2 regions of the Variovorax robiniae genome follow, and region 2 is predicted to be linked to the other one. Evidence: predicted binding sites of a transcription regulator. Region 2 holds the regulator's gene; the other holds the start of a gene.

Region 1 (10,485 bases), on a different contig from region 2:
ACATGCTTACATGATGCGCTTGGGCGCCGCGTGATGGTGGTCCTGCAGGCGGTCCTTGTGGCGCACGACCTGGCGGTCCAACTTGTCGACCAGCTCGTCGACAGCGGCATAGAGATCAGCGTGGCTCGACTCGGCGAACATGTCATTGCCCTTCACATGAATGTTGCATTCGGCGCGTTGCCTGCGTTCCTTTTCCTTCTGCTTTTCAACCGTGAGCAGCACCTTGACATCGACCACCTGGTCGAAGTGGCGGGTGATTCGATCAAGCTTGCTAGTGACATAGCTGCGCAATGCCGGAGTGACGTCGAGGTGATGACCGCTGATCGTCAGATTCATGAATGACCTCCTGGGATAGACCGTTGAAAGACCGTTGGTGAAAAGGACCTCGCCTCGGCTGAGCGCGGGGCCGCGGGAACAACATGGACAGGAAATGGAAAGGGAAAGGAGCGGAAGAAGAGGTGTTGGAAGGGAGGGGGAAAGAGGGGTGGTTGAAGAAACTCGCGAGCGGTCCGGTTCACTATGCCCCCCGTGTCATCGAATTGCAATACTCGAATCACGCCAAAAACCGTGATGCATTGCACACGCTGAAGGTAGTTACCAACCGTTTCAAAAACGCTGTAGCGACTTTTCATTCACTTCAGCGGATGCCGGCAAGACCGCGCTATTTCCAGGCGTTTCGAAGGCGATTGCGAAGGTCGATGGCCGCGGCCGGCGGCGGCACGAAGACCGGGCGCTCGGGCGGTGGCGGCCAGGTGACGTGTTCGAAGCGGGCGGCGTCGGCCGCGTCGATGAAGCGCGTACGTCCGGCGTACACATGGCGGTCGCCCCGCGCCGCCTGCTGGGTCACGTAGAACCGTTGCGGCACGACGAGGTGCAGATGGTCGCGCGCACGGGTCATCGCGACGTAGAGCAGCCGCCGCTCCTCCTCCAGTTCGGCCGCTCCTTGCGCCACGTCGGCCGGCATGCAGCCATCCACCACGTTGAGCACATGGACCGAGCGCCACTCCTGGCCCTTGGCCGAATGGATCGTCGAAAGGATCAGGTAATCCTCGTCGAGCAGCGGCGGGCCGGGACGGTCGCTGGTGGCGGCGGGCGGGTCGAGCGTAAGTTCTGTAAGAAAGCTTTCGCGCGATGAATAGCCTGACGCCAGCCGGGCCAATTGCTCCAGGTCGCCGCGCCGCACGCCGGCATCGTCGTGCAGGCGCTCCAGGTGCGGCAGGTACCAGCTCAGCGCGAGTTCCACATTGGCCGGCCAGGGCGATGCCGGTGCGCGCAACTGGGCGTAGATGTCGGCAAAACGTTGCCATTCCGCGCGAGCGCCAGGGGGCGGTTGGAAATCGCGCACCACTGCGCCGGGATCCGCTGCTTCGCCCATGGCGTCGAGCAATCGCGACGAGGTGGCGGGACCGACGCCCGGAATGAGTTGGGTGACCCGGAAGCCGGCCATGCGCCCGCGTGGGTTCTGGACGAAGCGCAGCACCGCCAGCAGGTCCTTGACGTGGGCGGCTTCGAGGAATTTGAGCCCGCCGTACTTCACGAAAGGGATGTTGCGGCGCGCCAGTTCCAGCTCCAGCGCGGCGCTGTGACTGGAAGTGCGGAACAGCACGGCTTGCGACTTCAGCGCCAGGCCGCCCTCCCGGTGCGCCAGGATGCGGTCGCAGACCCAGGTGGCCTGCTGCGCCTCGTCGGGCACCAGCACCAGTTGGGGATGGCCGGCGGAGGGCTTGTCGGTCCAGAGGGTCTTGGCATGGCGCTCGGCGGCATGCGCGATGACGGCGTTCGACGCGTCGAGGATCGGTTGCGTCGAGCGGTAGTTGCGCTCCAGCGTGACGATGCGCGCCGGCTGCGAGAACTGGCCCGGAAAGTCGAGGATGTTGCGCACCGTCGCGCCGCGGAACGAATAGATGGACTGCGCGTCGTCGCCGACCACGGTGAGGCCGCGGCCATCGGGCTTGAGCGCGATCAGGATCGCGGCCTGCAGGCGGTTGGTGTCCTGGTATTCGTCGACCAGCACATGGTCGAAGCGCGAGCCGACCAATTCGGCCAGCGACGACTCGCTCATCATCTCGGCCCAGCACAGCAGCAGGTCGTCGTAGTCGAGCAGGTTCTGCTGCTGCTTGGCCTCGACGTAGCCGCCGAAGAGGCGCTTGAGTTCGGCCGCCCATTCCGCGCACCAAGGGAAGGTGTGCTTCAGTACGTCTTCCAGCGGCTCGCGGGTGTTCACGCAGCGCGAATAGATGGCGAGGCAGGTGCCCTTGCGCGGGAAGCGCCGCGTGCTGGCGGACAGGCCGATCTCGTGGCGCACCAGGCCCATGAGGTCTTCGGCGTCGCCACGGTCGTGGATGGTGAAGTTCTCGTCGAGGCCGATCCGCGCCGCATGCTCCCGCAAGATGCGCGCGCCGATGCCGTGGAAGGTGCCGGCCCACGGCAAGGCGGGCGGCGCCTCGGAGCGAAGGCCGAGCACGCGGGCCACGACCTGGCCGGCGCGCTTCTCCATTTCCTGGGCGGCACGGCGAGAGAAGGTCAGGAGAAGGATGCGCCGCGGATCGGCGCCTTGGGCGATGAGGTGCGCGACGCGATGGGCCAGCGTGCTGGTCTTGCCGGAGCCGGCGCCTGCGATCACCAGCAGCGGCTCGGGCGATGCATGCGTGACGGCCGCGCGTTGCTCGTCGTTGAGCGCGGCGAGTACCGACGCGAGGCGTTGCGCGGGTGTTTCGACGGCGGGAGAGGGAGCTTCGGCGAGCATCGACATGGAATGTGAACTGTACATTCATCCAGCACGCAAAGGTTGCGGCGTGCGAGGCCTGCCCTCACCCCGGCCCTCTCCCTGAGGGAGAGGGAGGCATCCCGACGCGATGCACGGCGTAGTCACAGTCGGCAACAGATAATCCGCGCCATGCTGAATATCTTCACGCTCGCCAACGGCCGACTCGTCCAGGAAGAAATCGAGTCGCTGGAAGAGCTGTCCAAGTTCCAGCCGATCTGGGTCGACCTGGAGTCGCCGTCGGTGGAGGAAAAGCGCTGGGTGAAGCAGTACTACGGGCTGTCGATTCCGGAAGACGCGATGGACGAGGACATCGAGGAATCGGCGCGCTTCTACGAGGAAGACAACGGCGAGCTGCATATTCGCAGCGACTTCCTGATCGATGACAGCGAGGACCCGCGTTCGGTGCGCGTGGCCTTCATCTTGAACCAGCACAACAACGAGCTGCGCAGCCGCGGCGTGCTGTTCTCGATCCACGACGAGGACGTGCCGGTGTTCCGCCTGGTGCGCATGCGCGCGCGCCGCGCGCCGGGCCTGATCGAGGATGCCAAGGAAGTGCTGCTGAAGCTGTTCGACGCCGACGCCGAATATTCCGCCGACACGCTGGAGAACATCTACGACGACCTGAAGAAGGTCAGCGAAAAGGTGCTGCGCGGCAACATGACCGATGCGCTGGCCAGTGAGGTGCTGGGCGAGATCGCGCGCCACGAAGACCTGAACAGCCGCATCCGCCGCAACGTGATGGACACGCGCCGCGCTGTGAGCTTCATGATGCGCAGCAAGATGCTGAGCGCCGAACAGTTCGAGGAGGCGCGGCAGATCCTGCGCGACATCGAATCGCTGGACAACCACACGGCCTTTCTGTTCGACAAGATCAACTTCCTGATGGATGCAACGGTCGGTTTCATCAACATCAACCAGAACAAGATCATCAAGATCTTCTCGGTGGCCAGCGTGGCGCTGCTGCCGCCGACGCTGGTGGCGAGCATCTACGGCATGAACATGCAGTTCCCGGAACTGCAGTTCCTGGGCGGGCTGTCGTATCCGTATGTGGTGATCATGATGGCGGCGAGTGCGCTGGTGCCGATGTGGTACTTCGGGCGCAAGGGGTGGTTGAGCTAGGCTCGCCCCCAGGTCGCCGCTTTGCGGCTCTCACCCCCTACCGGGGGCAACACCAGCGGCCCGGCGGAGCCGGTTCCGCGGTGTTTCACGAAGGAGAGCAAGATCCCTCTACGCTCTTGGCGTTTCAAGGAAAAAGACATGTCGAAACTTCGGGTCGCGAGCTTTTCTGTCTCGCTGGACGGCTACGGCGCGGGGCCGGAACAGTCGCTGGAACATCCACTGGGACGCAACGGCGGCGAGCTGCACGGCTGGGTCTTTCCGACCCGCACCTTCCAGCGCATGCTGTTCGGACGCGACGACGGAAGCACGGGCGTCGACGACGACTTTGCCGCGAGGGGCTTCGCGAACCTCGGCGCCTGGATCCTTGGCAGGAACATGTTCGGTCCGGTCCGGGGGCCGTGGCCCGACCTCGAATGGAAGGGCTGGTGGGGCGCCAATCCGCCGTACCACGTGCCGGTCTTCGTGCTGACGCACCATGCCCGGCCCTCGCTTGAGATGGAGGGCGGCACGACCTTCCACTTCGTCACCGGTGGCATTCATGAGGCTCTGGCGAGGGCTCGGGAAGCGGCCGGGAGCAAGGACGTGCGCGTGGGTGGCGGGGTGAGCGTGATCCGCGCGTACCTGCAGGCAGGCCTCATCGACGAGATGCACCTGGCGGTGGCGCCAGTGCTGCTCGGCCAGGGGGAACACCTCTTCCACGGACTCGACCTTCGCGCGCTGGGCTACACCTGTACCGAGCGCGCCGCTTCAGAAAAAGCAACGCATCTGGTCCTGACGCGCAACGCCAACGGCGCCTGAACATGCGCGACGGATGACGCCAACGCGAGCAATGCCTGTTCGTGGGCACCCGCGGAACCGGCTTTGCCGGGCCGCTGGGTGCGCCCCCTTGAGGGGCTGAGGGCCGCGGCTCCGAGCCTGCCTTCGCAGGCTTGGACGGCCCGCAAGAGCAGCCGCCTCTGGCGGCCGCCCCGGCGCCGAAGGCGCATTCGGGGGTGGGCTTGATACTAGCCGTGCATCTGCGCCCAGAGCCGGGTCGGGCTCAGCGGCATCTGCAATTGCGTTGTCTTGGCCCCGAAGCCGTTGCGCGCCAGCGCATCCGCCACCGCATTCACCACCGACGGCGTCGCGCCGATGGTGCCGAGTTCGCCCACGCCCTTCACGCCCAGCGGGTTGTTCTTGCAGGGCGTGGACTGGTCCATCTCTGTCTTGAAGTCGGGCGAGGTGCGCGCCACCGGCATCGCGTAGTCCATGAAGCTGCCGGTCAGCGGCTGGCCGGTCTCCGGGTCGTAGACGATCTGCTCCAGCAGCGCCTGGCCGATGCCCTGCACCGCGCCGCCGTCGAGTTGGCCGCGCACGATCATCGGGTTCACCACGTTGCCGACGTCGTTGACGGAGGCATAGGCCACCACCTCGACGTCCGCCGTCAGCGGGTCGATCTCGACCTCGCTGATGTGGCAGCCGTTGGGCCAGGTCGGGCCGGCCACGGAGCTCGTGGAGTCCATGAAGATGCGGTGGTCGGGCTGCTTGCCGGCGAGTTCGAACAGGCCGATGCGCAAGTCGGTCCCGGCCACGGTGAATGTGCCTTCCGCGTACTTCACGTCCTCCGGCGCGGCTTCGAGTTCCTTCGCGGCCAGGCCCTTGGCATGGTCGATGGTGCGCTCGGAGCCGACGCGCACGGCCGAGCCGCCGGTGAAGATCGAGCGCGAGCCGGCGCTGCCGAAGCCGTCGCCACGGTCGGTATCGCCGAGCACCACGCGCACTTGTTCGAGCGGCACGCCGAAGGTGTCGACCACGAGTTGGGCGAGCGAGGTGGCGATGCCCTGGCCCATCGCGTTCACGGCCGAGAACACCTCGATGATGCCGTCGGCCAGCACCGACACGGTCACGCGTTCCTCGAACACGTTGCCTCCGGTCCATTCCAGGAAGGTCGCGATGCCGAGGCCGCGCAGCTTGCCGCGCTGCTTCGATTCGGCAGCGCGCGCCTCGAAACCCTTCCAGTCGGCCAGCGCCAGGCCCTGATCCATCACATGCTCGAAGCGACCGGTGTCGTAGGTCTGGCCCATCGGGTTGGTGTAGGGCATCTGGTCCGGCTGGATGAAGTTGCGGCGGCGCAGCGCGAGACGGTCCATGCCGATCTGGCGGGCCGCCTCGTCCATCAGGCGCTCCATGTTGTGGATGGCTTCCGGACGGCCGGCGCCGCGGTAGGCGCCGGTGGGCGCGGTGTTGGTCATCACCGCCTTGAAGTGGAAGTCGATGGTCTGGATGTCGTAGATGCTGGTCTGCACCCAGGGGCCGATCAGCAGCTGGATGGCCACGCCCACGCCCGTGCCGTAGGCGCCCACGTTGGCCAGCGAATGCACGCGCAGTGCGAGGATCTTGCCGTCGGCGGCCAACGCCAGTTCGGCGTCGACGTGCACGTCGCGACCGTGCGTCGTCGAGGTGAATTCCTCGCTGCGATCGGCAATCCATTTCACCGGCGTCTTGAGCGCGCGGGCCGCGAACACGACCACGGCATCCTCCGGATACATCCCGGTCTTCATGCCGAAGCCGCCGCCCACGTCGGGCACACGCACGCGGATCTGGTCGCGCGGGATCTTGAGCACGGCGTCGCAGAGCGTGTCGCGCACGCCCGAAGGCATCTGCGTGCTCATGTGGATGGTGGTGCGGCCGCTCGCCTTGTCGAAGTCGGCGACGATGGAGCGCGGCTCCAGCGTGACCGCGGCCAGGCGCTGGTTGACGATGTGCAGCTTGACGACGTGCGCGGCCTTGGCGAAGGCGGCGTCGGTGGCCTCGGCGCTGCCGTGGCGCATTTCACAGGAGATGTTGTCGGGCGCCTCGTCGCACAGCACCGGCGCGCCGGGTGCGACGGCCTGCACGGGGTCGATGACCATCGGCAGCGCTTCGTAGTCGATGAAGACCGCCTCGGCCGCATCGCGCGCCTGTTGCAGGGTCTGGGCAATCACCGCGACCACGGGTTCGCCGACGAAGCGCACGCGCTCATGGGCCAGCGGGCGGCGCGGCGCGGTGGCGGCGGCGCTGCCATCGGCTCGCACGAAGCCGGCCACGCCGGGCAGGGGCTCCACGCCGGCGGCGACGAGGTCCGCACCCGTGATGACCTGGAGCACGCCGGGCATCGCCGCAGCGGCGGCGGTGTCGATGGAGACGATGCGCGCGTGCGGGTACGGCGACCGCGAAAAGCTGAGTTGGGCCTGCCCGTCGAAGGAGATGTCGTCGGTGTAGCGGCCACGGCCCGCGACGAGAGTGTCGTCCTCGACGCGACGGACTTCCTTGCCGCTGCCGAAGCGGCCGGCTGCAGGGACGGGGGTGGAGACGGAAGTGTTCAAGTGTCGACCTCATCAATCAATGGCCCCAGCGGCCAGCGGGTGGACTTTGCCACGAAACGCGATGTCGTGTGAGCGGTCAAGCGAGGAGGTCGACGCGAGCGCGACGCCGTCTTTTCTCAGGCCGATGCGGCCTTGCCAGCACGACATGATTTGCCCCAGGGCGCGCGCCGGCCCAGGGAGCTCGAACTTACTCGCTGGGGCTGGGGCGCACCCATCGCCACGTCACCTCCACCGCCTGGACGCCCGCGACAAGCGCCTGCGGATCGGGAAAGGTCTGCCCCTCCAGGACATAGGCCGTGCGATTCCAGACGTTGAAGTTGCGCGCCTGCGGATGCCGTGCCTCCACGCTGGCGATCCACTCGCCGGTGCCGGGACACACGTCGGTGCCATTGCAGACGCGCTTGTGCCGTTTCTCGGTCTCGGGTGTCTGCGCATGGATGCCGGCGATCGCCAGGCTGGCCAGCAGGCCGATGCCGGCGCCCACCAGCGTGAAGACGAGCGTGGCCAGCGCGCCAATGACCGCACCGACGCCCACGCCGCCGCTGCGTTCGCTCAGGTAATAGCCAAGCACGGCCCCGGCGAGTGGGAACAGCAGCAGCTTTATGCCGCCTTCGCGGCCCAGGCTGGTCTTCAGGGCGAAGCACGCGGCCCGCGCCCTTTCAAGCCAGGACGGCCGCAACGGGCGCACGTTGGTGGGTTTCATTTCAAGTCGTTGCATGCGTGACCATCACCGCGTCGCCACGGCGAAGCGGACCACCTGCCAGTATGCGAGCGGTCACGCCACCGTGCCCGCGCATGGCGTTGTAACCACCCGGGCCCAGGGCTTCTTCCATGCGCGAGCAGGGTTCGCACGGGCCGGTGATCTCGAGCACCACCTCGTCGCCGATTCGCAAGTGCAGGGGCTGGTCGCGGAACAGCCCGCGCGCGGCCAGCAGGTTCAGGCCGGAGACGACAAGGTTGCGGCGCAGCATCTCCGCACCGACAACGTCGTGGCCCGACAACGCGGCGATGACCGGCAAGTGCTCGGCTTGGATCAGCGTGACTTGCCGCTTGCTCCCGGCGGCTGACGAGGGCGTCCGCACCGCGATGCGATCCCCGGCCAGGCCGCGCCCGGCAAGTGCCATGACTTGCTCGACGGGCTGCATGGGCGCACCGCGCGCCGGCCGCAACAGGATCGCGTCGAGCCGGCCCGCATGCGCGAAGCGGCTCGTGAGTTCGCGCAGGCCGTTCACGGCGGCAGCATCGGCAGCAGCGCGGCGATGAGCGCCCGCGCCTGCCGCCCGGCCACCTGGGAGAGATAGGCCGGGAAGTCCACATGGGCCTGGTCGTCCGCGCGGTCCGAGATGTTGCGCACGGCGGCAAAGGGCACGCCGTGGTCGTGGCAGACCTGCGCGACGGCTGCGGCTTCCATCTCGACGGCCATCGCATCGGGCAGCGCCGCACGCAGGGCGCCCGCCTCGTCCGCGCGCGACACGAAGCGGTCGCCGCTGACCAGCAGGCCCTGGAGCACACGCGGCGCATCGATGCCGAAGCGTGCCAGCGTTTCCGCGTCGAAGTGCGATTTCGCATCGACGGCCGGATCGCGCGCCGCCGCCAGCAGCAGCCCGACGAGTTGCGCGTCCGCCGCAAAGCGCGAACGCCCATACAGCGGCACCTCGTAGCGCGGGAACAGCGGCGAGGCATCCATGTCGTGCTGGAGGAATTCGGTGCCGATGACCGTGTCGCCCACCCTCACATCCGGATGCAGCCCGCCGGCCACGCCGGTGAACACGATGCGCCGCGCGTTGAAGCGCTCGATGAGCGCCGATGCCGTCGTGGCGGCGGCCACCTTGCCGATGCCCGACAGCGCGAACACCACCGGCCGGCCCAGCCACTCGCCCGCATGAAAGTCGCGCCCCGCATGGCGCACGACACGCAGCCCGTCGAGCTGCGCGGCGAGCCCTTCCTGCTCCTCAGGCAAGGCGCTGAGGATGGCAGTGGTCATGCAATTACTTGATGTCGACGCCGTAGAAGGTGTGGCGGCCGAACGGGCTCAGCTTGAAGTCGATCACTTCCTTGCGCACCGGCTTCAGCTGCACGGCATGCGCGATGGTGAACCAGGGCGCCTGCTCCTTAAAGACAACCTGCGCCTTCTTGTAGAGTGCGTCACGTTCGGACTGCTTGGACACGGTCTTGGCCTTCAGCACCAGTTCCTCATACGGCTGGTAGCAGAACTTCGCGACGTTCGAGCCATTGGCCTGCGCCGACGCGCAACCCAGCAGCGTGTAGAGGAAGTTGTCCGGATCGCCGTTGTCGCCGGTCCAGCCCAGCATGCCCATCTGGTGCTCGCCGTTCTGCATGCGCTTGCGGTACTCGCCCCATTCGAAGGTCTTGATCTCGGCCTTGATGCCGACCTTGGCCAGGTCGGCCTGCATCAGCTCGGCGATGCGCTTGGCATTCGGGTTGTAGGGGCGCTGCACCGGCATGGCCCACAGGTCGGTGGTGAAGCCGTCGGCGAGGCCAGCGGCGGCCAGCAGCTTCTTGGCGCCTTCCGGATCGTACGGATCGTCCTTGACCGCATCGTTGTACGACCACATCGTCGGCGGGATCGGGTTCTTCGCAGCCACGCCGGTGCTCAGGTAGACGCCGTCGATGATGGCCTTCTTGTTGATGGCCATGTTGACGGCCTTGCGCACGCGCACGTCGTCGAAGGGCTTCTTGGTGGTGTTGTAGGCCAGGTAGCCGACGTTCAGGCCGGGCTGCTCCAGCACCTGCACGGCCGGATCCTTGCGGATGGCGTCGAGGTCGGCCGGGTTCGGGTACGGCATGACGTGGCACTCACCCTTCTGCAGCTTGGCCCAGCGCACCGAGGCATCGGGCGTGATCGAGAAGATCAGGTCGTCGATCTTGGCCTTGCCGCCCCAGTATTGCGGGAAGGCCTTGAAGCGCACCACGGCGTCCTTCTGGTACTGCACCAGGTAGAACGGGCCGGAGCCGATCGGGTCCTGGTCGATCTTCTCGGGCGTGCCGGCCTTCAGCATCGCGATGGCGTATTCCTTGGACTGCACGCCGGCATAGGGCATGGCCAGGTTGGCCAGGAAGGGTGCCTCGGGCTTGTTGAGCACGATCTTGACCGTGTAGTCGTCGACGCGATCGACCGACTTCAGCAGCTTGGGCATGCCCATGTCGTTGAAGTACGAGTGGTTGGGGCTGGTGACCTTGAAGAACGGGTCGTTCTCCTTCCACTGGCGCTCGAACATGAAGACCACGTCATCG
Region 2 (10,485 bases):
CCGCGAGTTCGGCCGCCGCCGTGGGCGTGGGGGCGCGCACATCGGCGCAGAAATCGGCAATCGTGAAGTCGGTTTCATGACCGACACCGCTCACCAGGGGCATCGGGCTGGCCGCAATCGTGCGCGCCAGGATCTCGTCATTGAAGGCCCAGAGGTCTTCGATCGAGCCACCACCTCGAACCAGCAGGATCACGTCCGGTGCGGGCGTCAGTACGTAGAGCGCTCGCAGCGCCGCCACCAACTCGGCCGGCGCCTGCGCGCCTTGCACTGCCGCGGGCGCCAGCACCACTTCGACATGCGGTGCGCGGCGACGCAGCGCCGTGACGACGTCATGCAATGCGGCCGCGCCCAACGAGGTCACGAGGCCGATGCGCGTCGGCATCACCGGTATCGGGCGCTTCCGGGCGGGATCGAACAAGCCTTCCGCCTCCAGCCGCGCCTTGCGTTGCAGGAACTGCTCGAACAGCGCTCCCTGCCCGGCGCGGCGCAGGCTTTCCACAACAAGTTGCAGGTCCCCCCGCGGCTCGTAGACCGCGAGCCGGCCGCGCACTTCGACCTGGTCGCCATCTCGCGGCTGGAAGTCGAGCAGGCTGGCGGCACGCCGGAACATCGCGCAACGCAACTGGCCCGCTTCATCTTTCAACGAGAAGTAGCAGTGCCCGCTCGAGGCGCGCGAGAAGCCAGAGATCTCTCCGCGCACGGTGACCGGGTTGAAGCGCGCGTCGAGCGCATCGGCCACTGCGCGACACAACGCGCCGACCGGCCAGACACGGCGCGCGAGCGCCGGATTCTCATTGAATTCACTCACACGAAACCCATGAAAAAGCGAGCTGGCCCAGTGATTGCTCCACAGCAGCTTGCACCAAGTGTGGGCGACTTGCCGAAGACGCCACACATACAGGCTCCGCCGTGCAAGTTATTGATTTTGTTGAAAAATATGCTGCTCAAAATTAAGTCGATCTAATGGAAGCCCCTCTGCATGCGGCTCCGGATGCCTTTCCAGCGCAGTTACTCACAAAGTTGTCCACAGAAACTGTGCGTCGGGTCTTACAGGGTTGGCGCTCCCTTCGCAGACCGGTCCCTCGGAGATAATCGCGCCGGTTTTTGCAATCCACCCGGCCGGAGAATCATTTGTTATCGATCATAGTTGCCGCGGGCTGGCCAATCTGGCCGCTGCTCGCTTGCTCGGTGCTGGCGCTTGCGCTGGTCATCGAGCGTTTCGTCAACCTCAAGACCATTCGCGTCCTGCCTCCCAAGTTGCTCGACGAAGCGATCACGGTATCTCATTCCGCGATCCCGGGGCCGGACGTGGTGACCAAGCTGGAACAGAATTCCGCGCTCGGCCAAGTTCTGGCCTCGGGCTTCCGCGCGCTCAACGCGAATCCGCGCTGCACCGAAGACGACCTGCGCGCTGCCATGGAAGCGGCCGGCCGTACCGTTGCGCACAAGCTGGAGCGCTGGCTGCCGGCGCTGGCGACCATAGCTTCCGCCGCGCCGTTGCTGGGGCTGCTCGGAACGGTCATCGGCATGATCGAGATCTTCGGCTCGCAGTCGCCGGCGAGCGGCGGCGTGGGGTCGGGTAACCCGGCGCAGCTGGCGCACGGCATCTCGATCGCGCTCTACAACACGGCCTTCGGTCTGATCGTCGCGATTCCGACACTGATCTTCTGGCGATACTTCCGCACGCGCGTCGACGAGTACCTGCTGAACCTGGAACTCGCCGGCGAGCGATTCGCGCGGCACTTGAACGCGCTGAGGAAATAGCCGAATGCCCCGTCACTTCCTGAACTCGCTGCCCCTCGCTCTTGTGGGCTGGCGCTGCGATCGCCTGTCATGACGCGGGACCGCATGCATTTCCGCCACGGCGCGCGCGACGAGCCGGAGATCAACCTGATCCCGTTCATCGACGTGCTGCTGGTGGTGCTGATCTTCCTGATGCTGTCGACCACCTACAGCAAGTTCACCGAGATGCAGTTGCGCCTGCCGGTGGCCGACGCAGACGCGCAACGCGACTACCCCAAGGAAATCATCGCCGCCGTGTCGGCCGACGGCCGCTACTCGATCAACAAGACCGTCCTGCCCGACCGCAGCGTCGAGACCGTGGCCGCCGCGCTCTCTTCCGCTTCCCGCGGTGGCAAGGATTCGGTGGTGGTCATCAGCGCCGATGCCAACTCCTCGCATCAATCGGTGATCACGGTCATGGAAGGTGCTCGCCGCGCCGGCCTGATGCAGATCACCTTCGCAACGCAGTCGGCCGCGCAGGCCGGGCGCTGAGTCTTGGATCTGCAGCAGGCATGGCTCGGTCGCGGCCCGCTGGCGTCGCTGCTGTGGCCTGTCTCGCTGATCTTTGGTGCGTTGGCTGCCGTCCGGCGCTGGCTCTTTCGGATTGGCGCGCTGCGCACCGAGCGCGTGGGCGTGCCGGTGCTGGTGGTCGGCAACGTCATCGCTGGAGGGGCGGGAAAGACACCGGTGGTGATTGCGCTGGTACGGCATCTTCGCGCGCGCGGCATCGAGGTCGGTGTCATCTCGCGAGGCTACGGCCGCAAGACGAATGATTGCCGGGAGGCGCTGCCCGGCGCCGATCCACGCGATGTCGGCGACGAAGCCGCGCTGACACGCCGCCTCACCGGCGTGCCGGTCTTCGTCGCGGCGAAACGCATCGAGGCCGCACGCGCATTGCTGCAGCACTATCCGCGAACCAGGCTCATCGTGAGTGACGACGGCCTTCAGCACCTGGCCCTCGCACGGGACATCGAGCTTTGCGTGTTCGACGACCGCGGCATCGGCAACGGTTGGCTGTTGCCGGCAGGGCCTTTGCGCGAGCACTGGCCGCGACGCTGCGACCTGGTGCTGCACACCGGCGCGCAACCGGCATTCGCCGAAGGCTTCCGCTCACAGCGCATGCTGGCCGACCATGCATTGCGCAGTGACGGCAGCCACGTCCCCCTCTCGGAAATGGTGGGCCAGCCCGTTGTCGCGTTGGCTGCCATTGCGAAGCCCGAGGGCTTTTTCGAGATGCTGCGGACGCGAGGCATCCGGCCCGATCGCTGCTTCCCATTGCCGGACCACTTCGACTTCGACGGCTGGCAGCGTCCGGCCGGAAACCAACTCCTCCTCTGCACTGAGAAAGACGCCGTCAAGCTCTGGCGCGTGGCGCCGGAGGCACTGGCCGTGCCGCTGGTGTTCGTACCGGAGCCCGCGTTCTATGCTGCGCTCGACGCAAAGCTATCATCGCTCGATGGACACCAAGCTGCTTGAATTGCTGGTCTGCCCCGTGACCAAGGGGCCGCTGACCTGGAACCCGGAGAAGCAGGAACTCTCCTCCCGCTCCGCACGCCTCGCCTATCCGGTGCGCGACGGCATTCCGGTCTTGCTGGAGAACGAGGCCCGAACCCTCACCGACGACGAGTTGGGGCTTTGAGCAACATCGGATCGATTCCGGGCGCCGCGGCTCCCGTGAGAAGCCATGAGGACGGCGCGAAGCCTCCGTTTGTCGTGCTCATCCCGGCGCGCCTCGCATCGACGCGCCTGCCGGACAAGCCGCTGGCCGACATTGGCGGGATTCCGATGGTGGTCCGTGTCGCACAACGCGCGCATCTGTCCAGCGCCGCGCGCGTCGTGGTGGCCGCCGATGACGCGCGCATCGTGGACGCTTGCCGGGCACACGGCGTCGAAGTGCTCCTCACCCGCACGGATCATGTGAGCGGCAGTGACCGATTGGCCGAGGCCTGCGTGCTGCTCGGACTGGCCGACAATGAAATCGTGGTCAACGTCCAGGGCGACGAGCCATTGATCGATCCGTCGCTGATCGATGCGGTCGCAATCACGCTGGCCAACGAACCTGACGCGTCCATGAGCACTGCAGTGCACGCCATCGATTCGACCGAAGACTTTCTGAATCCGAACGTGGTCAAGGCCGTGCTGGATGCGCGCGGTCATGCGCTCTACTTCAGCCGGGCGCCGATACCGTGGTGGCGCGACGGCCTTGCCAACAAGTCCCTGAGCGCCTTGCCGTCGCCGGCGCCTTTGCGGCACATCGGCATCTATGGCTATCGCGCCGGTTTCGTGCGCCAGTTTCCGACGCTGCCGCCCGCGCCCATCGAATCGACCGAGGCGCTCGAGCAACTGCGCGCCATGTGGCACGGACATCGCATCGCGGTGCACGTGAGCGACCATGCGCCGGGCCCTGGCGTCGACACGCCCGAAGACCTGGTGCGCGTGCGTGCGCGCATCGCCTCGATGGCATAGGCCGAGACCGGCTTTCCCCGAGGAAACACGGCAAATGCCCATGCTATCCTCGACGCAGTCATGACCCTGACCTTGCCCGAGCGGCATGCGTGGGGCGTCAATCGATATCCCAAGAACCCTTTCGAGGACACCATGAGACTGATTTTGTTGGGCGCCCCCGGGGCAGGTAAAGGCACGCAGGCGACTTTCATCTGCAAGAAGTACGGCATTCCGCAAATCTCGACCGGCGACATGCTGCGCGCAGCCGTCAAGGCCGGCACGCCGCTCGGGCTGCAGGCCAAGTCGGTCATGGAATCGGGTGGACTGGTTGGCGACGACCTGATCATCAACCTCGTCAAGGAACGCATCACGCAGCCGGATTGCGCCAATGGCTTCCTGTTCGACGGCTTCCCCCGCACCATCCCGCAAGCCGAGGCGATGAAAGCCGAAGGCGTCAAGCTCGACTACGTGCTCGAGATCGAAGTGCCCTTCTCCGACATCATCGAACGCATGAGCGGCCGCCGCTCGCATTCGGCATCGGGCCGGACCTACCACGTCAAGTTCAATCCGCCGAAGGTCGAAGGCATCGACGACGTGACCGGCGAGCCGCTGATCCAGCGCCCCGATGACAAGGAAGAGACGGTGCGCCACCGGCTCGACGTCTACAGCCAGCAGACCCGACCGCTAGTGGACTACTACGCGACCTGGGCCAGGACGGAGCCTGGCGCCGCGCCCAAATACCGCGCGATTGCCGGTGTGGGCAGCGTCGATGACATCACGCAGCGCGCCTTTGCGGCCCTGAGCAGCTAAGCGTTCAGAAGGGTCCGGCGTCGGGCCCCACTTCTGCCGTACCGCTTCAGCGCGGTGCTTGACGAGACAGCAGTTCGAGCATCAGCGCGATGCGCGCCTTGACCGGACTCAAACTGCCGGCGTCGCGCAACGCATCCCCGGGTTTCGGCAAAATACGGCCACTCGTGCAGCGGGTGGCGCGCAACACCGCGATGCCGGCTTCCTGCGCCCTGAAGGCAGCCGCTTCGAGCGCATGGTGCAGCGTTCCATTGCCAGTGGCGCCCAGCACAAGTCCCTTCACCGCGGCATCGCCTTCAAGTGCCTGCTCCTGGACCAGCGCATCGACGATCGCGCCGCTCGCACCGGCATGGCTCAGGATGATCTCCACGCGAGGCGCAGCACTGGCGCGTGAGATGGCATCCATGTCCGCAGCAGACCACTGCGTGTTCATCGAAGGCCACGCGCGCACGGAGCGAACCGCGCTCTCCTCGACGTAGCCGATCGGTCCCGCGTCACCGGAGGCGAACGCGTCAAGCCGATAGGTGTGCACCTTCTGCACATCGATCGCCCCGTGGATCACGCCAGCGCACACCGCCAGCACGCCGCGCGCATCCGCGGTGGCGGCCGTGACCACCGCATCCCGCACATTCTGTGGACCGTCCGGCGACAGCGAGGTCGCCGGTCGCATCGCACAGGTCAGCACCACGGGCTTCTGCGAGCGCAGCACCGAATGCAGAAAGAACGCCGTCTCTTCCAAGGTATCGGTGCCATGCGTGATCACGATGCCGGCGACATCGGATTGCTCCAGCCAATGGGTGCAGCGCGCAGCAAGGCGCTGCCAGATCGCGAAGTCCATGTCCTTGCTGTCGACCTGCGCCACCTGCTCCGCGTGCAGCGAGACGCCAGCCACGTCGATGCCACCCAGCAGATCTGCTACGCCGACCTCCGCTGCCGTGTAGCCAATGTTGTCGCCAGGCTGCGCGGCGCGGCCGGCGATGGTGCCTCCCGTGCCGAGCACCACCACCCGCCTGGACCCCTTCGCTGACTTGCTCGCGACCATGCTTGCCATCTTTCAGAAACTGGTTAAAAATACAGCTACTGGATATTCAGCCAGTGCCGCTAGGAGTCAAGCGCATGCTCAACCTGTCGAACTTTGCCGTCAAGCTTACCGCCCGCCAGCAACAGATCCTGGACTTGATCCAGAGCGCGATTGCTCGCACCGGCGCGCCGCCAACACGTGCAGAAATCGCGGCTGAACTCGGCTTCAAATCCGCCAACGCGGCCGAGGAACACCTGCAGGCCTTGGCACGCAAGGGCGTCATCGAACTGGTCAGCGGCACTTCCCGCGGCATCCGCCTGAAGGGCGAGGTGCTCCGCGCCATCAACGAAACGCGTTCCAGCCAGTATTCGCTGGGCCTGCCCGGCATGGCGCAACTGGCGCTCCCACTCGTCGGCCGTGTCGCGGCAGGTTCGCCCATCCTTGCGCAGGAACACATCGACCAGACCTACTACGTCGAGAACACGCTGTTCCAGCGCCAGCCCGACTACCTGCTCAAGGTGCGCGGCATGTCCATGCGCGATGCCGGCATCATGGATGGCGACCTGCTCGCCGTGCAGGCCACCAAGGAAGCGCGCAACGGCCAGATCGTCGTCGCCCGCATCGGCGATGAAGTCACCGTCAAGCGACTGCGACGCAACAAGCAGGTCATCGAACTGCATGCCGAGAACCCCGACTACCCCACCATCATCGTGCAGCCCGGCGAGCCCTTCGAGATCGAGGGCCTGGCCGTCGGCCTGATCCGCAACACGATGCTGATGTAGCCAATTTCGACTGCCGCAGGTGGCGGGCGTATGGCGAAGAGGCCATCACCCTGTTGCAGTCGACCTGAAGAAATCCTGCCTGTGTTCAACCTCTGACCAAACTGGAGTTCACATGGGAATCGCTTTTCTGACCTTGGCCGAAATCTTCACGCCCCTTCAATCGCTGGCCAATCGCTGGATGCCGGCGCGCAACCGGACCGGCTTGCGCTACGTGGCGGTCCGCCCCGGCTGCACCGCCCGCGCATCCGCAGGCAAGGCGGCGCCAGCCGCCCGACCCTTGCGCGTGGTGCGCGTACTCGACGCGCAGCGCACCACCAGCGGCGCAGGCCGCGTCGTCATCTCGGGCCGCATGGCTGACGTCTGCGCCGAACTCGACCGGCTCGCCGCGCTGGAAGCCGCGGACGATGCCAGGCGCCTGATGCATTGAGTCAAGGCTGAACAAGTCCCCGAGCGTTGCGGGCGCTGATGCGCGCCACGCGAGGGGCATGCGGCCTTGCGAGCGCGAGACCGACGGCGCACGGCCGTCGAGGGGGCAAGGCACAATAACGCGCCATGAATATCGTGATCCTCGACGACTACCAGGATGCGGTGCGCAAATTGCGTTGCGCCAGCAAGCTCGACGCCTATGCCGCCAAGGTCTACACCAACACCGTCAAGGGGATCGGACAGCTGTCGGTGCGATTGCGGGACGCCGATGTAATCGTGCTGATTCGCGAGCGCACGCAGATCTCGCGGCAACTGGTCGAGAAGCTGCCCAAGCTCAAGCTCATTTCGCAAACCGGCCGGGTGGGCAGCCACATCGACGTGAACGCATGCAGTGAGTTGGGCATCGCGGTGGCCGAGGGCAGCGGCTCGCCACTGGCACCGGCCGAGTTGACCTGGGCATTGATCATGTCCGCGATGCGCCGGCTGCCGCAGTACATCAGCAACCTCAAGCATGGCGCCTGGCAGCAGTCCGGCCTCAAGTCGGCGTCGATGCCACCGAACTTCGGCCTGGGATCGGTGCTCAAGGGCAAGACGCTGGGCATCTGGGGCTACGGCCGCATCGGGCAACTGGTCGCGCGCTACGGTCAGGCCTTCGGCATGCAGGTCATCATCTGGGGCCGCGAGGCGAGCTGCGCCAAGGCGCGCTCCGACGGGCTGCAGATCGCGCCGAGCCGCGAAGCGCTGTTCGAGATGTCCGATGTACTGTCGGTCCACCTCCGGTTGATGGATGAGACGCGCGGCATTGTGACCTTGGCGGACCTGTCGAGGATGCGGCCGACCGCGCTGTTTGTGAACACGTCGCGCGCCGAGCTCGTCGAGTCCGATGCGCTGCTCGCGGCGCTCAATCGTGGCCGGCCGGGACTTGCCGCGATCGACGTCTTCGAAAGCGAGCCGCCGCTGCAGGGGCACGCACTGCTGCGCCTGGAGAACTGCATCTGCACGCCGCACATCGGCTACGTGGAGCAGGAGAGCTACGAGCTCTACTTCGGGCAGGCTTTCGACAACGTTGCCAGTTTCATCAAGGGCAATCCGACCAACATCGTCAATCCTGGCGCGTTGCAGGTTCGTCGTTGAGCCGCCCTCCGCTCCCAGCCGCGCTCTGGGCGTTGCTGGCGGGTAATTTCGTCATCGGCACCGGCGTCATGCTGGTCGCGGGCACGCTGAACGAGATCAGCGGGTCTTTCGGCGTGAGTGTGGCGGCCGCAGGGCAGGTGATGACCGCCGGCGCCTTGGTGGTCTGCTTCGGCGCTCCGCTGCTGGCGGCCTTGGTCGCGGGCTGGGATCGGCGCGCGCTGCTGGCCCTGACGATGGTCTGGTACGCGGTCTGCAACGTGGCAGCGTCCCTCATGCCTAGCTACATCGGACTGCTGCTCACGCGCATGCTGACGATGCTCGCCCCGGCCATCTTCACGGCGCAGGCCGCGGCATCGGTGGGCATGCTGGTGCCGGCGGACCAACGCGGGCGGGGCGTGACCTTCGTCTTCCTGGGGTGGTCGATGGCCTCGGTGCTGGGCCTGCCGCTGGGCGCGTGGCTGGGTGGCCACTACGGCTGGCGCACGGCCTTCGTGGCGATCGCGGTCGCCGCATTGTTCAGCGCCGCCACGATCTGGTGGACCATGCCGACCGGTATCCGCCCTGCGGCACTCACTCGGGCAGCCTGGGCACGCGTTTTCAAGAGTCCGGCCCTGATGGGCGTGCTGACGGTCACCGCGCTGCAGAGCACCGGCCAGTTCGTGGTGTTCGCCTACTTCGCGCCGCTGCTCAAGATGCAACTCGGCGCCGACGCGACGGCGCAAAGCTTCATGTGGGGCTGGTTTGGCGCCTGCGGGCTGGTCGGCAATCTGCTGGTCAGTCGGTATATCGATCGCATCGGTGCCGGGCGCGCTGCCCTGGTGACCACGGTGCTCATGGCAACGAGCCTGTTGCTGTGGCCCTTGGGCGTCACCTTCGTGGTTTTCGCCCTGGTGCTGCTGCCATGGGGCCTGGGCTGCTTTGCCGCCAATTCGGCCCAGCAGGCACGGCTGGTGGGGATGGCGCCTGCGATGGCGCCGGGGTCCGTCGCTCTCAACAGTTCAGGTATGTTCATCGGGCAGGCCATCGGCGCGGCCACCGGGGGCTGGCTTCTGGCGCACGATGCCGCAAGCTGGATGCATTGGGTCGGCTTCGGCACCATGCTCGCGGCGATGGTGCTCAGTATCGCGGTCGATCGCTTGCCCCGGCCGGAATAGCCCAGCCTATCCCATGCGCCTGCGGATCATGTAACCCGCGACGCATGAAACCAGGGCGAGCAATGCCTGTTCGCGAGAACCCGCGGAACGGCTTTGCCGGACCGCTGGGTACGCGCCGCAGGCGCATGCGGGGGTGGGACTGAATTCAGCGCTTGATGATGCGCTTTGGCGCGATCTCGGCTTCGGTCTCAGGATCGAACAATTCGAAATCGATGATGTGCGGGTCGGAGGACGGCGTCGGCGCATGCGCCGGGGGTTCGATGGGTGCCGCAATGGTTTCGAATGCGGTCTTGTCGAACTGCGCCAGGTCCATGTCGACGGCCGGCTTCGTCTGCGACGGTTCCACCGGACTCATCTCGGTCTGGGCGAGCAAGCCTTCATCGATGTCGCTGTAGATGGATGGGAAGGGTTCGACCGGCGGCTTGGACGTCGGCGGTGCCTTGGCCGGCGGCATCGCGGGCTCGGGGATCGATGCGGCAGGCATCGTCACGGTCGTCGGCTCGCTCATCAGCGTGGCGCGCGCAGTGGGTTGCATGTCCTCGCTGATGAGCGAGGCGCGTGCCGTCGGTTGCATGTCGTGGCTGAAGGTGTCGACGAACGGGATCGGCGTGATCGGTGCCGGTGCCGTGTCGGGGTCGACGACCTCCTTCGCGATTGCGTAGAGCAGCAGCAGTTCCTGGTAGGCGGCGAGGTCAAAGGCCTCGTCCTCATGGACACCTGGCTTGCGGAACACCAGTTCCTCGATGAGCGCGAGCGTGCCGGCGGTCGGCCATTGCGATTCGATGCGGGCGAGTGCGCTGCGATAGTGCTCCAGGCCGCGACCACCGAGCGAGAAGTCGTCGAACTCGGGGACTTCGGCATTGAACGCACGCTCGAAATCCGTCGCCAAGTGGGCGTACTCGTCCCGACGGCCCAGCGCGTGATAGATCTTGAA

Evidence for each region. Region 2 encodes LexA, which represses DNA repair genes until DNA is damaged. Its sites were predicted from a motif close to ACTGTATNNNNATACAGT; they were not measured.
Region 1: a site for LexA is predicted at 2,762-2,779, ahead of WKW79_RS24310 (ATP-dependent helicase). Genes of this name have one in related genera too.

Annotation. Positions count from the first base shown of each region.
Region 1 covers NZ_JBBKZS010000012.1:104,652-115,136, forward strand. The annotation lists gene hpf (ribosome hibernation-promoting factor, HPF/YfiA family) at 7-336, opposite strand; gene WKW79_RS24310 (ATP-dependent helicase) at 662-2,746, opposite strand; gene corA (magnesium/cobalt transporter CorA) at 2,897-3,886, shown strand; gene WKW79_RS24320 (dihydrofolate reductase family protein) at 4,025-4,684, shown strand; gene WKW79_RS24325 (xanthine dehydrogenase family protein molybdopterin-binding subunit) at 4,891-7,230, opposite strand; gene WKW79_RS24330 (hypothetical protein) at 7,418-7,933, opposite strand; gene WKW79_RS24335 (MOSC domain-containing protein) at 7,935-8,462, opposite strand; gene WKW79_RS24340 (5'-methylthioadenosine/adenosylhomocysteine nucleosidase) at 8,459-9,214, opposite strand; gene WKW79_RS24345 (ABC transporter substrate-binding protein) at 9,219-10,485, opposite strand, start outside.
Region 2 covers NZ_JBBKZS010000007.1:26,626-37,110, forward strand. The annotation lists gene xseA (exodeoxyribonuclease VII large subunit) at 1-808, opposite strand, end outside; gene WKW79_RS17470 (MotA/TolQ/ExbB proton channel family protein) at 1,132-1,764, shown strand; gene WKW79_RS17475 (ExbD/TolR family protein) at 1,849-2,274, shown strand; gene lpxK (tetraacyldisaccharide 4'-kinase) at 2,278-3,258, shown strand; gene WKW79_RS17485 (Trm112 family protein) at 3,239-3,421, shown strand; gene kdsB (3-deoxy-manno-octulosonate cytidylyltransferase) at 3,457-4,248, shown strand; gene adk (adenylate kinase) at 4,381-5,037, shown strand; gene WKW79_RS17500 (asparaginase) at 5,084-6,076, opposite strand; gene lexA (transcriptional repressor LexA) at 6,151-6,837, shown strand; gene WKW79_RS17510 (hypothetical protein) at 6,950-7,264, shown strand; gene WKW79_RS17515 (D-2-hydroxyacid dehydrogenase family protein) at 7,390-8,397, shown strand; gene WKW79_RS17520 (MFS transporter) at 8,394-9,551, shown strand; gene WKW79_RS17525 (tetratricopeptide repeat protein) at 9,697-10,485, opposite strand, start outside.